One region of the Bacillus inaquosorum genome, then DNA from elsewhere that is predicted to be linked to it. Evidence: riboswitches for the same ligand, from Rfam matches in the RefSeq annotation. Region 1 holds a riboswitch; each other region holds the start of a gene.

Region 1 (5,669 bases):
TAATGCTTCGGATCTGCTCTTTTTCGGCACTGATCCATTCTCCGTCAATGTATAATGTTTGACTCATATAAGCCTCCTTGACGTAAATAAAGTTTGTTAAATAAAAATTTAATGTTTTTAACAACCTTAATCTAACACATGGTTTTTAAACTGTCAAAGCCCCATCTTGATTTTTCATTTTGACTTTTCTTTATGTTTCGTTAAGATAAAGAACATAAAGAAATAACTTAACGAATTTAATTTTCTAAAGGAAAAGAGGGTCAGTATGGATGAAAATCCAGAGTTTGCAACTATAGAACAGGCACGGGATCTTGTTATCGACTCCATTGCTGAAACGATGGATCTTTACGGAATTACCCGCAGTGTCGGGATCTTATATGGGACGATGTATATGAGGGATGAGATGACGCTTGACGAAATGCGTGAGGAATTGCAAATGAGCAAGCCAAGCATGAGCACAGGTGTCAAAAAGCTTCAGGACTTAAATGTAGTGAAAAAAACATTCCACCGAGGCATCCGTAAGCATACATTTGTGGCTGAAAAAGATTTCTTTAAATTTTTCACTAATTTCTTTCCGCCTAAATGGGAGCGGGAAGTTCAAGTAAATGTAGCAGCGATTGAGGAAGCTCAGGCTGATTTACAAGAGGTTTTAAGCAAGGAAGGTCTCAGTGAGGACATAAAAAATGAAGCGCTCCAGTTATACGAGCAGCTGGAAAGCTCTAAAGCCTACTATGACTGGCTGAAACGTCTTGCTGAATCGGTGCAGAGCGGGGAAATTTTTAAGTTTATACCGATCGAAACAAAGTAAAACATTAAAAACGCCTGGGAAACCGGGCGTTTTTTTGTTCGTTTATATGTAATTACTACAAATTTGAAAAATACGGGAAAAACACCCCATTTACTTCCAAAATATTTGATGGTAATTTTATGTAGGTAAAATTTGTATTTGGCCATTCAGAGGAGGTGAAAAGCGGGCAGGCCTGTATATTTTATAACTTTTTAGGGGGAATTTTATTATGAAACGCAAATTATTATCTTCTTTGGCAATCAGTGCATTAAGTCTCGGCTTACTCGTTTCTGCACCTACAGCTTCTTTCGCGGCTGAATCTAAATCAACTTCCGCTCATACCGAGTCTACTATGAGAACACAGTCATCAGCTTCATTGTTTGCAACAATCACAGGGGCCAGCAAAACTGAATGGTCTTTCTCTGATATCGAATTGACGTATCGTCCAAACACGCTTCTCAGCCTTGGCGTTATGGAATTTACATTGCCAAGCGGATTTACTGCAAATACGAAAGACACGATGAACGGAAATGCTTTGCGTACAACACAGATCCTCAACAACGGGAAAACAGTAAGAATTCCTCTGGCACTTGATTTGTTAGGAGCTGGCGAATTTAAATTAAAACTGAATAACAAAACACTTCCTGCCGCTGGTACATATACTTTCCGTGCGGAGAATAAATCGTTGAGCATCGGAAATAAATTTTACGCAGAAGCCAGCATTGACGTGGCTAAGCGCAGCACTCCTCCGACTCAGCCATGCGGCTGCAACTAATCTAAAAGACCGGTTCACGCCGGTCTTTTTTGCGTTTTCATCTCCCCTTTTTTCTCTATTTCCAGTTATCTTTTTTCTTGTTTAAAATTTAAATTGACAAACACTAGAAACAGGAGTAAATTCTTGAGTGTTCAATTTCATACAAACTCTTTTACCGCTTAATCAAACACGAACGGGGGAACCAACGATTGGCTGTTTTATTAACAGCCTTGGGGTGAATCTTACTAAGTAAGAGGGGGTACTCTGAATCCCTAATCCGACAGCTAACCTCGTAGGCGTATACAGAGAGGAGGTCTATTTTCGGCCATTCTTTGCAATGGCCTTTTTTGCTTCAAAAACGTTAATTTACTAAGGGAGATATGAACATTGGGAAGAATTAAAAATAAGCAATTTGCCGTGATCGGGCTGGGCCGTTTTGGCGGCAGCATTTGCAAAGAGCTGCATAGAATGGGCCACGAGGTCCTTGCGATTGATATCAACGAAGAAAAGGTAAATGCATACGCTTCTTACGCAACTCATGCAGTGATTGCCAACGCCACCGAAGAGAACGAATTGCTTTCATTGGGAATACGTAATTTTGAATATGTGATTGTTGCCATCGGAGCGAATATTCAAGCGAGTACGCTGACTACCTTATTATTAAAGGAGTTTGACATCCCGAACATTTGGGTAAAGGCGCAAAACTATTATCATCATAAGGTGCTTGAAAAAATCGGCGCTGACCGCATTATTCATCCTGAAAAGGATATGGGCGTCAAAATCGCACAAAGCCTTTCTGATGAAAATGTTTTGAATTACATTGATTTATCTGATGATTACAGTATTGTCGAGCTGTTGGCAACACGCAAGCTTGATTCAAAATCGATTATTGATCTGAATGTAAGAGCGAAGTACGGCTGCACGATCCTGGCTATTAAACATCATGGAGATATTCGTCTTTCTCCCGCACCTGAAGACATCATTCACGAACAGGATTGCCTGGTAATCATGGGGCACAAAAAGGATATTAAACGTTTTGAAAACGAAGGGATGTAGACAAAGGTGACACTTCAAAAGGATAAAGTGATCAAATGGGTTCGGTTTACACCGCCTCAAGTGCTTGCAATCGGTTTTTTCCTTATCATTATCATCGGTTCTGGGCTGTTAATGCTTCCGATTTCTACAACGAAGCCATTGTCATGGATAGACGCCCTTTTTACTGCGGCTTCCGCTACAACCGTTACTGGGCTTGCAGTTGTCGACACCGGCACTCAATTTACACTTTTCGGGCAAACGGTCATCATGGGGCTGATTCAGATCGGCGGGCTTGGATTTATGACATTTGCCGTTTTGATCGTCATGATATTAGGAAAAAAAATCGGATTAAAAGAACGAATGCTTGTCCAGGAAGCCTTAAACCAGCCGACAATCGGCGGCGTCATAGGCCTTGTCAAAGTCCTGTTTCTGTTTTCGATTAGTATTGAATTGATAGCAGCACTCATTTTATCCATCCGGCTTGTGCCTCAGTATGGCTTGGCATCCGGCTTGTTTGCCAGTCTGTTTCACTCGATATCTGCTTTTAACAATGCCGGGTTTTCGTTGTGGCCGGATAATTTGATGAGCTACGTTGGCGATCCTACAGTGAACCTTGTGATTACTTTCTTATTTATTACAGGAGGGATCGGATTTACAGTTCTGTTTGACGTTATGAAACATCGGCGCTTTAAAGCCTTTTCTTTACATACGAAGCTCATGCTGACAGGAACGCTGATTCTGAATGCGATTGCTATGCTTGTGATCTTTATTTTAGAGTACAGCAACCCTGGCACGCTTGGCCACCTGCATGTAGGGGATAAACTGTGGGCTTCCTATTTTCAGGCAGTGACGCCGAGAACCGCAGGCTTCAATTCCCTCGATTTCGGAAGCATGAGAGAAGGAACAATTGTATTTACTTTATTATTGATGTTTATCGGAGCAGGAAGCGCCTCAACGGCGAGCGGCATTAAGCTGACTACGTTCATCGTGATTTTAACGTCTGTTATCGCTTATTTGCGAGGTAAAAAAGAAACGGTTATTTTCCGCCGTTCCATCAAATATCCGATTATCATTAAGGCTTTAGCTGTGAGCGTCACCAGTCTGTTCATCGTGTTTTTAGGAATTTTCGCCCTGACGATCACAGAACAAGCGCCCTTTATTCAAATTGTATTTGAAACCTTTTCCGCATTCGGAACTGTCGGTCTATCAATGGGATTGACTCCTGAACTCACAGCAGCAGGAAAATGTATTATTATTGTCATCATGTTCATCGGAAGAATTGGTCCTTTGACGTTCGTCTTTTCATTCGCGAGAACAGAGAAATCAAATATTCGTTACCCTGACGGCGAGGTATTTACGGGATGATAACAAAAAATCCGGCGATTTAGGCGCCGGATTTTTTTATGATTCGATATGAGATTGATTTTGTCTTTTTTCCTGCTCCGCAATGATTTCGTTATCTTCTGCGTTATCACGGGTCACTTTTTGTGTAAGAATCGCACCGACCGCTACAAGTATCATAACAGCAATGTAGTAGCCTTTTTCATTGAGTTCCAGGTTATCAGCATTATAGAGTCCGACACTAAACAAAAATACTCCCGCAAAAAAAGTGAAATAAGCTAATACTGTAAAAGCAACCGTGTTTCTCCGTCTATATTTCTGCACCTTTGTTCCCTCCTGAAAGCATAGTCAATAAGTGATAACTTCCGTGGAATATTATACCTCAAATTCCCCAGAATGGAACAAAGAATTAAAAATACCAGTAAAAAGGTCTCAGGTTGCTTCCTTTATTTCAACAGCTGAATCATCAATCCAGCCGATGAGTTTATCATTGATTTGAAATTGGTACCATACGGACTGGCCTTTCTGCTTTTTAGATACAACCTTTATGTCCTTGCCGACGTAAGATTGGGCAGATGTCAGTTTAATGGACCGTTCATCAGTAGAAGGCTTGGACCATACGTCTTGAACGGCACTGTCTTTGATAGAACCGTATAAATCCACTGATTTCAGGGATGGATTTACCTCATCGTACTCATCTAAATCGTATTTTTCTACAATAGCGCTGATTTTGTCAGCGTAGTCAGGGTCTGTAGCATATCCTGCTGTTTGCAAGGCAGTTGCCGCTTCCTTATAATCCTCAGCCTCAAGCACCGGTTTATACTTCTTTTTATTCCACGATGTGCCGCGGACAAACAATTGGGCGTGGTCATTCATAGATTCAAAAAACGTGCTGTATTTTCGAAACTTCGCGCGAATGGTTTTTCTTTTCCCTTTTTCAAATTCGTCCGTTTCCATCGTGACGTGATGGCCTTTATAATTTCCTTTTACGCCAAAAAGGTTGTTGGCCTGAGCAGCAAGCTCGCTGTTCCCCCAGTCAGATTCGAGAATGGCCTGAGCGATCGTGATGCTGGGGAGGACATGATATTTCTCATACAAAATTTGTGCATGTCCGGACAGGCTGTCAATAAATACTTGCTGTTCATCAATTTCTTCAGGTTCTTTGGATGTTTCAATCGGTTTTGATAAAGTTGTCGCTAATACAAACAGGGCTAGCGGAATCGATACAATGAAAAATAGTGAAATGAAGAGTCTACGTTTTTTCAGTTTTTTACGGGCCATGAAAACCTTCCTTCAAGTTAAAAGATTACGAATGTAAAAGAATCTACCTTTTAGAATTTTACTTGCACTTCTAATATTTTTCAATTCTTTAGGGATAAAGTTGTGAAAGGATTGCAAACAAAAAACCTTTTCCCTCAAGGAAAAGGTTTTGATCATATATCAAAATTCTGTTTAAACTTTCTGAGTGCATTACGATATTCTGTATCATGTATCACTTTATGTGATTTGACAGCAGCCTTTGACAGTCCATGTGCTGAAACGGCCGGTTTCGCTTTATCATGCGGTTTATGAGCCAGCTTGTGCCCCATACCTGTGGCGTTCATACAGAATGATAAGCAAACGAGCAGCACGCTCAGGACAAAAGAAATGAAAAAGAGATCATGATAAGCAGTCATCATAGAATCCTGCATCGTACCGCTTTGTCTGGCAGCATCTTTTTTCGTAAAGAAGCCGATGAGGATTGGAACTCCC
Region 2 (5,669 bases), 1.6 Mb from region 1:
GCTTATCGGGAACAACGCCTTTTGCCGGAAGCGTGACAACAATCGGAGCGGCGGCTTTGTCCGCAAACTCCAGCAGCTCCCGTTTCGCCTTTTTCATTCCCTGCCCCGCCAAGATAATCGGCTTTTTAGCATTATTAATATATTGTGCGCAAGTGACGAGCTGTTCTTTTTTCGGTTCAAGGTTCCCTTCAATATACACTGGTGAAGTGTACACGGGCTCGCGTTTGATCTTCTCTGCAAACAAATCATCTGACACGCTCAATACCGCGACGCCTTTTTTGCTGTAGGCGGTGCGGATGGCCTGATTCAAGAGATCCGGAAGTGATTCCGCGCTATGTACCTCTCTGTTGAACACAGCCACGTCCTCAAACATTTGCTCAAGCTTGATCTCCTGAAAATAATCCCGTCCAACTTCGCCTGATGAGACCTGTCCGGCAATCGCCAGCACAGGGGCGCCGTCCGCTTTTGCATCATATAAACCATTTAATAAGTGAACCGCCCCCGGCCCTGCGATCGACAGGCAGACGCCGATCTTGCCGGTGAGTTTTGCCTCAGCCGCGGCTGCCAGCGCTGCCACCTCTTCATGGCGGGTTTGAATGAATTTCAATTGATTTCTTTCGTGTCTTAATTCTTCAATAAACTCATTTATACTGTCTCCGGGGATGCCATAAACATGATCAACTCCCCATTGTTCTAGCAGTTCTGTCATTGCTTGTCCTGCAGTTTTGTGTGCCATGCCGTATCCTCCTTTTTCCTTTTTTCAATACCACAGGAGAAAGGCTTTAAAACCCGGAGACCTTTATCACTTGCCCAGTCTTCTTTTGAACAGGTCAATCGCCGCAAGCATGCCGCTGTCCTTGAGGGTGACATTTACATCTCGATCGCCGTTCTTGAAATCACTGATTTGCTTTTTTCGGTTCGGCACCATAAAAAACGGCAAACGCTGCGGAGAAAACCACTTCAAACCCGCCGTCTCCATGCCGTTCGCTATCGCTCGTCCGCCTGTTATGTTTCCGGCGAACACATGCTGTTCATCTTGAAACTTTGGCCTTTGATAGACACCTATTTTCGCAGAAAGCGCTGCTGTGTATCCCGTCTCTTCCAATACCTCCCGGACTGCCGCTGCCTCAGCTGTTTCCTCGGGATCAACCCTGCCGCCCGGCAGATCCCATAAAGGAACGTCTTTTCATTTAACCAGCAGAATCTGCTGATTTTCGTTCAATACAATGACAAATGCGCCTTGCGTATACATTGCATGTCTCCTTATCCCGCCAAAAAAAGACCAAGGTGGGTTCCCTTGGTCCTAGAGCTTTATTTTTTAAAATGATACGGCAGTGTGGCAACGATTATGTCCTTTTTCCAGAACAGCCGGACTCTTAGGAGGAAGGCTGATTGATTGTGAAGAATGGTGTGCCAGCGTTTTTTCGTAATAAATTGCGGAAACAGCACCATGACGGAAAACTGCTCCTTCTTCGCTTTTGCTTCTACTGTTTCCAAAAACTTATCAAACGGATGGACAAGGCTTCTGTACGAGGAGTGAAGCGTAACGAGCCGCACTCCGTTATTGAGCTCTTCCCAGCGTTTTTCGACTTTCTTTTCCTGTTCTCTGTCAAATGACACGTGAACGGCGATGACCTGATCGGACAGTGACTTCGCATATTGAATCGATTTTTGCACGACGGTCGTGACGCCGGCTACAGGCACAATCACGACCGTGCCTTTGATTTCTTCCGGCTGTTTGTCTACAATGCGAAGCTGTTCGCCGACAGCTGTATAGTGATTTTTAATTACGTAAAACAACAGAACGACGATAGGCATAAAGATTAAAACCGGCCATACGACATTAAACTTCGTCACGAACAGGATCGACAGAACCATAAACGAAATCAAAGCGCCGCAGGAGTTGATCAGCATTTTTCCGATCCAGCCTTTTGGTTTTTGCTTGATCCATTTGATGCACATGCCGGTTTGCGAAAGCGTAAATGGAATAAATACGCCGACAGCATATAACGGGATTAAGTGTTCTGTCTGTCCTCCAAATAACAGGATGAGCACAATGGAAGCAACGCCTAAAAAGATAATTCCATTTGAGAAGCCTAAGCGGTCGCCTCTGACTGTAAACATACGCGGCATATACTGGTCTCTCGCCAGGTTGAAGGCAAGCTGCGGGAAAGCTGAAAATCCCGTGTTTGCCGCAAGAACCAAAATAAGCGATGTGACGCCTTGGATGACATAGTAGAACACATTCCGCCCAAAGGTTTCGGACGCAATTTGTGAAACCACCGTTTCATCGGGCTTCGGCGCCGTTCCATATCCGTATGCGAGCACCGTAATGCCGGCGAACAGAATCGCCAGCAAAATTCCCATCATCGCAAGCGTTCTTGCCGCGTTTCGCGCTGGAGGGTTTTTGAAAGCCGGAATCGCGTTAGAAATGGCCTCAACCCCGGTCAGCGCCGAGCAGCCGGAAGAAAAAGCCTTAAGCAGTAAAAACAGCGTAATACCGGCTACCGGTGTGCCGAGCGGTGTATGATGGACTGGCTGATCAATTTGCCCCGTCATGAGTTTAAACAACCCGACTGCAATCAGAACCAAAAGCGCCACCACAAACAGGTAAACCGGATAGGCAAGAATCGATGCCGATTCCGATAGCCCGCGCAGGTTCAAAATCATAATGACTAACACCAGAAAAACAGCGATCGGCACATGATAATCATGCAATGCAGGAAAGGCCGACGTGATGGCATCCGTACCTGCGGAGATACTTACCGCTACTGTTAAAATATAATCGACAAGCAGTGAACCGCCTGCGATCAATCCCGGCTTTTCACCGAGGTTTTCTTTAGAAACGACATACGCCCCGCCGCCCTGCGGGTAAGCGTAAATAATCTGCCTGTATGAAAGAATCAGTGCGAGCAGCAATATAAGAACGCCAACCGCAATCGGTATGGAGTACCAAAATGCAGCAGCACTGATTGTTGCCAAAATGATTAGAATTTGTTCTGTCCCGTATGCAACAGATGACAGCGCATCTGAGGAAAGCATTGCCAAGGCTTTTAATTTCGTCAGTTTTTGCTCTCCAGCTGCTTGAGATTTTAGTGGTTTCCCAATCAAAAAACGTTTGATTGAATGATACATCGATGTCTTCCCCTTTTAATTTCTCATTTTTCAATTAAAACAATAAAACATCAGCATCTTGCTCTCACATTTTGTAATAGTCCTTTCTGCTATGATGTCTCTGTATGCGATTTACATTCTAAAAAAATGAACGGCAAAAAACACAGAGGCAAACGGATGCCCCTGTGCCATTACATCGAACACAGGTTTCATTCATCTCCTCTCACGAACGCTTACGAGGTTAGCTGACGGATTCGGGCATATGAGAGTTAGCCCTACCTAAAAAGGATTCACCCCAACGGCAAAAAAGCCGTTCTATTGGGTCCCCCGCTCTGATTTCAGATTAAGCGATTTGTTTTATAAAAGAGATCATACTCCCGTTCACGCGCGTTGTAAAGGGGCTTTCGGCTGGACGAGAAAAAATAAAATGACAGGTTCCACAAATGGAATTTACATACCAAAAATAAAAAAACAGAGGCTAAATTGCCTCTGTTTTATTCTGTATCAGTCTTTCTTTTTCTGCGTCTTACGGCATTCCAAATGAACACTGCCGCAATCACCATAATGAGTGCCAGCACGCCAATATACAGCCATTTCTGGCTATGATCCTGCGATGGCTGTTCTGCGCTGGAACGGTTTGTTTCCGTTTTAAGCTGCTGATGGTTTGTAAACACCTGATGGCTGTTTGTTTCATTAACGACGGTTGCCGAGTCATCGGTGCTGTTCAGATAACTGATGATCTCTTTTGTGACGGCCGTGCCATTTCCTTTTGACGGTGCAAAGACAGCCATCGTGTAGCCTGAATCCCAAAGAGAGGCTTGGGTAAATGCCACTTGTTTTGTAGTCTCATTCAGCATCTCAAAACCTGATACATCAAACGAACCGTTTTTTGCTTGCGGTACAAGCAGATCTGATGATCTCTCCTTCAGAAGAGAAAATTGATTGATGCCCCCTAAGAAAATGAGGTTCCGTCCTTTGGCATTATTTGCTGTTATGTCAGATGATTTCTTTATCGTATATGAATGCTGCGCTTCGCTGCCAAAGGACTCCGTTACGATAGAAAGCTCCTCAAGCTTTGATTGGCTTACCGTGTCAGGAAGCACGATTAGCGTTGTCTGTTCCTGATTTCCGGCGTAAGGAAGCGGCCACTCTTGAAAATCCGCTGACGGAGACATGCCTTTGATGGCGTATGACAATGTACTGCTTTTATCGATAAAGACCCACTTTTCTTCATCAGTGGTGTTGCAAGGATTGTTTTCCTTTAGCCCAGTTGTGACAAACTGAATATCAATGTAGCGGTTTTTCTGCAGCAGCTTAGGGTCCACTTTTACCGTGACATGATAGAACCCGTTTTTATCTTCTTTTCCTAATTCATCAAGCCCGACCGAGTGCGGCTGGCCGTTGATCATGACCTTCAGTTCTGCTGCCTGAGAAGCTGATCCGTTTTCGGCCGTTGAGGCTTGAATCGTTTCGGACTTTTTCAGCTTAAGCGACAGCTTTGCTGATTGATTTTGATCTAAAACCGCTGATGCAGGATAAAAGTAATGAGCTGAAGATGTTTTGTCAGCTCCAATTGTGATATCATCCGCTCCAAAATTCTCGAGGGTCAGCTTATTGCTTTCCTTTTTTTCAGCCTGCTGAAGCTTGCTGATCGAAAGTGTATCGCCGCTGAGCTGGCCTGTGTAAGTCTGATCCGTGATGACGCTGATTTTTTCAGTGAGCACGTCAGCGGATGCCGCTTGTGCGAATAGAACCGGCTGCTGCTTGCCCTCTGCTTTCAGCACCCGCTCCGCAAGCAGGAGTTTTTCTCCTTTTGCCTGTAAGCCGGCTTGTTTCATCAGCTTTTTCACCTTGCCGTTCCAATGCTTGTCCACTCCTATGAAAATCGTCGGCTTGTCGATTTTCTTCAGTTCAGATTCCGTGACATACGAAATGCTGATACTGCTGTCCACCGTTTTCAAATAGCCTTCTGTTTTCACTGCAGCTTCAATTTCCGCCGAACTTGGGTCATCCGGAATGACGATGGCGGTTTTCTCCGCTGTATTTCCCGATTGGGCGAAAGGATACGGATAATGGTCCAGCGACGTTCCCTTCGCTTCACTGCTGTCCGCCAGCGTCAGGCGGCTGTCGGGATAAATTTTGATCCAGTTGCCGGATGTATCCTGTCTGACGCAGACGCCCTCTTTCATCACGCCGTAAAATTTCAGCGATACGTTGTGATAGCCTTGGGCAGACTGGCTTTTATTCAGGTTCAGCTTCACTGTTTTCCGTTTGGAATCACCATCAAGCTTTAACGTTTTGACCGGTTCATCGTCAATGACAGCCGTTAACGATGATGGAGAAATTAAAAGATTTGATGCCTCGTATTCAATCACCAATTGCTGGCTGCCGGAAGAGGCGCCTGCCGGGATCTGATACGTCAGCTCAGCGCTGTCTTTTGATCCGTACAGTGTAATCAGGTCGCTTGTCAGCACCTGCTGTTTGGCTTGTTCTTGGCTGCTTTTTCCGAGGAACGAACCGCTGACCTCCACCTCCTTGGCAAAAGCCGCTTGTCC
Region 3 (5,669 bases), 1.6 Mb from region 1:
TCCCAGGAGCAGCTCGATGCAATCCTGAATATCCCGCAGCAGGCCGTACAGGATCTGCCGAAAGGATTGAATCACTTCACGATGAATGAAGTCACTGCTTTTTTGAAACAGCAAACCGCATCACTTTCTGCAGAAGAGGTCGCCAAGGCGCTCGGCATCGCCAGAGTGACAGCCAGACGATACCTTGATTATCTTGAAAAAAACGGAATGATTAAGCTGGACGTTCAATACGGCGGAGTCGGCCGGCCCGTCAACCGCTACGTGTTTAAAGGATAAACCTGAGACCAAAAAGACCAAAATGTCCGTTATGATCATAAACTTCCCCAGACTGTATGAAAACGCTATCATTCTAGTAAGAAAGACACAAAGGCGAATAGGACAGGGGGATGAAGGATATGAAACTGTTTAAAAATTTAACAGTTCAGGTCATAACCGCGGTCATCATCGGGGTCATTGTCGGGCTGGTCTGGCCGGATGTCGGCAAAGAGATGAAACCGCTTGGCGATACATTTATCAACGCTGTTAAAATGGTGATCGCTCCAATCATTTTCTTCACAATCGTTCTCGGGATTGCAAAAATGGGCGATATGAAGAAGGTTGGAAAAGTAGGGGGAAAAGCGTTCATTTATTTCGAGGTTGTCACCACCCTCGCACTCATTATCGGTTTGTTTGTCGTCAATATCATGAAGCCGGGAGCAGGCCTTGATTACAGCAAGCTTGAAAAGGGAGATGTATCACAATACACGCAAAATGGCGGTCAGGGAATCGACTGGATTGAATTTGTCACACACATTGTTCCATCCAACATGGTTGATGCCTTCGCAAAAGGGGACATTTTGCAGGTCTTATTCTTTTCAATTCTTTTCGGAGTCGGTCTCGCGGCATTAGGTGAAAAAGGGAAAAGCGTCATTGATTTCTTCGACAAGATTTCTCACGTCTTTTTCAAAATTATCGGCTACATCATGCGTGCGGCGCCAATCGGGGCATTCGGGGCGATGGCGTATACGATCGGGCACTTCGGTCTCGATTCCATCAAGCCGCTGGCAAGCTTAATGATGTCTGTTTATATTACGATGTTCCTGTTCGTGTTTGTTGTTTTAAATATCATCTGCAAGCTTTACGGATTCAGCCTGTGGAATTACCTGCGTTTCATTAAAGATGAGCTTCTGATCGTGCTTGGCACAAGCTCTTCAGAATCAGTGCTTCCGCGAATGATGGATAAAATGGAGCGCTACGGCTGTTCGAAATCCGTTGTCGGGCTTGTCATTCCGACGGGTTATTCGTTTAACCTCGACGGCACATCCATTTATTTATCAATGGCGACTGTCTTTCTGGCACAGGTGTTTGGAGTAGACCTCAGCATCGGCCAGCAAATTACAATTATCCTCGTTCTGATGCTGACATCGAAGGGAGCGGCCGGTGTGACGGGAAGCGGATTTATCGTCCTGGCCTCAACGCTGTCAGCGCTTCAGGTCATTCCGCTGGAGGGCCTTGCACTCCTGCTTGGGGTTGACCGTTTCATGAGTGAAGGAAGGGCGATTGTGAATCTGATCGGAAACGGAATCGCCACGATCATTGTTGCAAAAAGTGAAAATGAATTCGATGAAGCGAAAAGCATAGAGGCTGTTGAAGGCATGAAAAAAATGAAAACAGCAGTCTGAAAAAAGAGCGGCCCATCAGTGGGCCGTTTTTTTAATTGTTTAAGAATTATTAAGGTAAGGACAGAGACCTCAGCATTTTTTTGTTATATAATTTACAAATGGATACTATATTGAATGAAGGACGTTTGTCCTAACAGGAGTGTATAAATGGCCGCTTTAGTTAAATTTTTTCAGCACCCGGGAGTAAGGCGTTTCTCCGTCTTTGTCGTGTTAACTGGTGTGTTATATCTATTTAAGAGCATGATCAACTTAATATTGCTTACCTTCATCTTCACATTTCTCATGGATCGTTTGGAGCTTGTCGTACGGCAGTTTGTCAGCCGCTTCTTCCGCGTGAGCCAGCGGATTGTCATTACGTTTCTGTACATGTTGCTGGCTGTGCTCCTTACAGTCGGTGGATTTGTATTTTATCCGGTCGTCGCGGCGCAGATTCAGCAGCTGGTTAAGCAGATTAAACATATTGCGTATCACCCGGACAGCATTCCTTTCTTTGATGAGATCACCAGTGTTTTCGGTGATATTAATATCAGTTCATATGTCAAAGAGGGTTTCAATGTGGTGTATACGTATCTGGCCGATATCAGCACGTTCGGCTTGCAGATCGTAATGGCGCTCATTCTCAGCATGTTTTTCTTATTTGAGAAAAAGCGGCTTTCTGAATTCATGGCGAAATTTAAAACGAGCAAACTGGCGGTCTTTTATGAGGAAATTGCTTTTTTCGGAAGCAAATTTGCAAGAACGTTCGGCAAGGTGCTTGAGGCTCAATTTATCATTGCGCTCGTCAACTGTATTCTGACGTTTATCGCGCTTTGGATTATGCATTTCCCGCAGCTGTTTGGGCTTTCTATTATGGTGTTCTTCCTTGGATTGATCCCTGTAGCAGGCGTCGTCATTTCTCTGATCCCGCTCAGTATTATCGCTTACAGCACTGGCGGCGGAATGTATGTGCTCTATATTGTGCTTGTCATATTCGCTATTCATGCGATCGAAACCTATTTCTTAAATCCGAAGCTGATGTCTGCGAAAACAGAGCTGCCGATCTTTTTCACCTTTACAGTACTCATTTTCTCTGAGCACTTTTTCGGCATTTGGGGTTTAATTATCGGGATTCCGATTTTTGTGTTTCTCCTTGATATTCTTGATGTCACCAACAAGGAAGATGGACCCAAAAGATTCCGAGAGAAAAGTAACAAAAAATAGTTTACAAAATTGGATCTTTTCTGTATAAATAAACTAAATCTACAATAGTAAGCCACACGCTTAATCCTTTGATAAGGAGTGGGGGACCCAATCTTTTGGGGTTAATTTTTCATCTGAAAAACGGACATCTCTTCGTCCGAACCCGTCAGCTAACCTCATCAGCGTGAAGAGAGAGTCCTGTGGTTTGATGATACATCCAAAGCCTGCGGGAGTCTCTCGCGGGCTTTTTTTCAAAAAAGGGAGGAATGCGGATGAAGCTGGCAAAAAAAATCATTATTGCATTGGTTCTTGGCGCGGTGACTGGATTGGTCCTCAACCTTACATCACCTGAATTATTTGAAAATTTGAATAAGTTTGTATTTGGTCCGCTTGGCACCATCTTTTTAAACCTCATTAAAATGCTTGTCGTGCCGATTGTCTTTTTCTCACTGACACTGGGAGTAGCCGGGCTGGGTGATCCCAAGAAGCTTGGCAGAATCGGCGTGAAGACGATTTCTTATTTTCTCATCACGACAGCAGTGGCAATCACGATCGGGCTTATTCTTGCTCTTGTGATTAGACCTGGTGAGTTTGGGACTTATGATGTTTCATCTGCCAAGTTTAATGCTGAGGAAGCCCCAAGTATTGCCGACACTCTTCTGAACATTATTCCTGCGAATCCGGTTCAAGCGATGACAGAAGGAAATATGCTGCAAATCATCGTATTTTCTATTTTTGTAGGGCTCGGAATCACGATGCTCGGAAAAAAAGCGGATATGCTTCTGAAAGTCGTTGAACAGGGGAATGAATTGATGATGTATCTCGTCAACCTAGTCATGAAGTTTGCGCCATACGGAACGTTCGGTCTGATTGCGACTGCTATCGGCAGCCAGGGCTTCAGCGCGATTAAGGCGATGGGACTTTATATGATTGTTGTTACGCTGTCCCTGATCATTCATGCAGTCGTGACGTACGGTTCAACGGTTGCTCTTTTGGCAAAACGAAATCCGTTTACGTTCTTTAAAGATTTCTCAGAGGTTATGGTCGTCGCGTTCAGTACCTCCAGCAGCAATGCGACCCTGCCGGTATCAATGGATGTGGCGCAGAAAAAATTAAAAGTGCCTGAGCCGATCAGCAGCTTCGTCCAGCCGCTCGGCGCGACAATTAATATGGACGGAACAGCCATCATGCAAGGGGTAGCAACCGTCTTCATTGCGCAGGTGTTCGGGCATGATCTGACATTTACGCAGCTGCTGATGGTGATACTGACGGCTGTGCTAGCAAGTATCGGCACCGCGGGTGTACCGGGTGTAGGCTTGATTATGCTCGCCATGGTGCTTCAATCTGTCGGACTCCCTGTTGAGGGCATTGGGTTAATACTCGGAATTGACCGCCTGCTTGATATGCTCCGCACAGTGGTGAACACAACAGGAGACGCGGCCTGCGCCGTCATCATTACAGAAACCGAAAAGAACAAACAGCCTGAGCAAACCCCGACTCTATCGGTTTAACCAAACATTTGGAAGCAACAAATGCTATAATACAAACAGTGCCTAATTTTAGGCACTGTTTATTTTTTGTTGAAAAAGGAGGAAGGCTTTATGGCTGAGCCGATTTTACATATTGAAGGCCTCGATAAAAAGATTGGGTCTAAACAGATACTAAAACAAATCAGCATGGACGTCATGGAGGGAGAAATCATCGGCCTGCTCGGTCCGAATGGTTCCGGAAAAACAACACTCATCCGTATCATCGTCGGACTGTTAAAACAAAACAGCGGAAGCGTGACAATCAGCGGATTCCAGCATGATACAGAGTTTGAAAAAGCAATGGAAGCTGTTGGAGCGATCGTCGAAAATCCCGAGTTCTATCCGTACCTGACAGGCTGGGAAAACCTCAAGCACTTTGCGAATATGCACAAAAAAATAGACGAAGAACGGCTTGATGAAGTGGTGGAACGTGTCGGGCTGACGTCAGCGATTCATGATAAGGTGAAAACCTATTCTCTCGGCATGCGCCAGCGTCTTGGCATTGCACAGGCGATTCTTCACCGTCCGAAGCTTCTTATTTTAGATGAACCGACAAACGGTCTCGATCCTGCGGGTATGAAGGATTTTCGCGATCATATTAAGGAGCTCGCAGAAAAGGAAGGAACGGCAGTCCTGTTCGCCACTCATTTATTGCGAGAAGTTGAAGATCTGTGCGACCGTGTCATCATTATTCAAAAAGGTGAGATCAAAGCGGAAGTCAGCCTACATGGAACAAATCAAAAAACAGAAAAAGCGATCATTGAAGTGCAGCCGGAAGAAAAAGCCCTCAATTGGCTGACAGGCAATCAATATCAAGCTGAGCGGCAAGGCGGGGCGATAGTTGTTGAGGTAGCAAAAGAAAACATTCCGGAGCTGAACCGCTCACTTGTCGGACAAGACCTGAATGTATTTTCCATTACGTCTTACACGCAATCACTGGAAGACGAATTCATAAAAGCGACAACTGCTCATCAAGAGGAGGGAGAAGAGCTTGTCTAAATTAATTTGGAATGAACATATGAAACTTTTTAATCGGAAGGTCACGTTGGTTTCTCTTATCCTGATGGCGGTCTTTCAATTTTTCATGGCTTTGATCATTAAACGGATTGTCATCAGTGCCGGAACAGATGAAAACTTCATCGGCTATTTATCGTATACACCGAGCCTGAACATCCTGCTGCAGGCTTTAACAATCGTGATTGCAGCGACAATTGTTTCGATGGAATTTGATAAAAAGACGATCAAATTTCTGCTCATTCGCCCGGTTAAACGCCAAAAGATTTTTTGGTCAAAATTAATC

What was found. Region 1 has a riboswitch for cyclic di-AMP ahead of ktrA (potassium uptake protein KtrA). Riboswitches for the same ligand answer to the same signal wherever they lie in the genome.
Region 2: it holds a riboswitch for cyclic di-AMP, as region 1 does, so the genes downstream of both, kimA (potassium transporter KimA) here and ktrA (potassium uptake protein KtrA) in region 1, are expected to answer to the same signal.
Region 3: it holds a riboswitch for cyclic di-AMP, as region 1 does, so the genes downstream of both, M1M80_RS02530 (dicarboxylate/amino acid:cation symporter) here and ktrA (potassium uptake protein KtrA) in region 1, are expected to answer to the same signal.

The regions. Positions count from the first base shown of each region.
Region 1 is NZ_CP096592.1:3,172,307-3,177,975, forward strand. Features, by position in the region: gene betB (betaine-aldehyde dehydrogenase) at 1-67, opposite strand, end outside; gene gbsR (transcriptional regulator GbsR) at 266-808, shown strand; gene bslA (biofilm surface layer hydrophobin BslA) at 1,017-1,562, shown strand; cyclic di-AMP (ydaO/yuaA leader) riboswitch at 1,708-1,856, shown strand; gene ktrA (potassium uptake protein KtrA) at 1,929-2,597, shown strand; gene ktrB (Ktr system potassium transporter KtrB) at 2,604-3,941, shown strand; gene M1M80_RS16155 (YiaA/YiaB family inner membrane protein) at 3,978-4,241, opposite strand; gene lytG (exo-glucosaminidase LytG) at 4,350-5,198, opposite strand; gene M1M80_RS16165 (MFS transporter) at 5,351-5,669, opposite strand, start outside.
Region 2 is NZ_CP096592.1:482,105-487,773, reverse strand. Features, by position in the region: gene M1M80_RS02455 (pyruvate oxidase) at 1-736, opposite strand, end outside; partial or broken gene M1M80_RS02450 (NUDIX hydrolase) at 803-1,252, opposite strand; gene kimA (potassium transporter KimA) at 1,312-3,135, opposite strand; cyclic di-AMP (ydaO/yuaA leader) riboswitch at 3,330-3,474, opposite strand; gene M1M80_RS02440 (cellulose biosynthesis cyclic di-GMP-binding regulatory protein BcsB) at 3,609-5,669, opposite strand, start outside.
Region 3 is NZ_CP096592.1:498,058-503,726, forward strand. Features, by position in the region: gene dctR (two-component system response regulator DctR) at 1-276, shown strand, start outside; gene dctP (C4-dicarboxylate transporter DctP) at 396-1,661, shown strand; gene M1M80_RS02525 (AI-2E family transporter) at 1,809-2,861, shown strand; cyclic di-AMP (ydaO/yuaA leader) riboswitch at 2,909-3,039, shown strand; gene M1M80_RS02530 (dicarboxylate/amino acid:cation symporter) at 3,113-4,351, shown strand; gene M1M80_RS02535 (ABC transporter ATP-binding protein) at 4,442-5,368, shown strand; gene M1M80_RS02540 (ABC transporter permease) at 5,361-5,669, shown strand, end outside.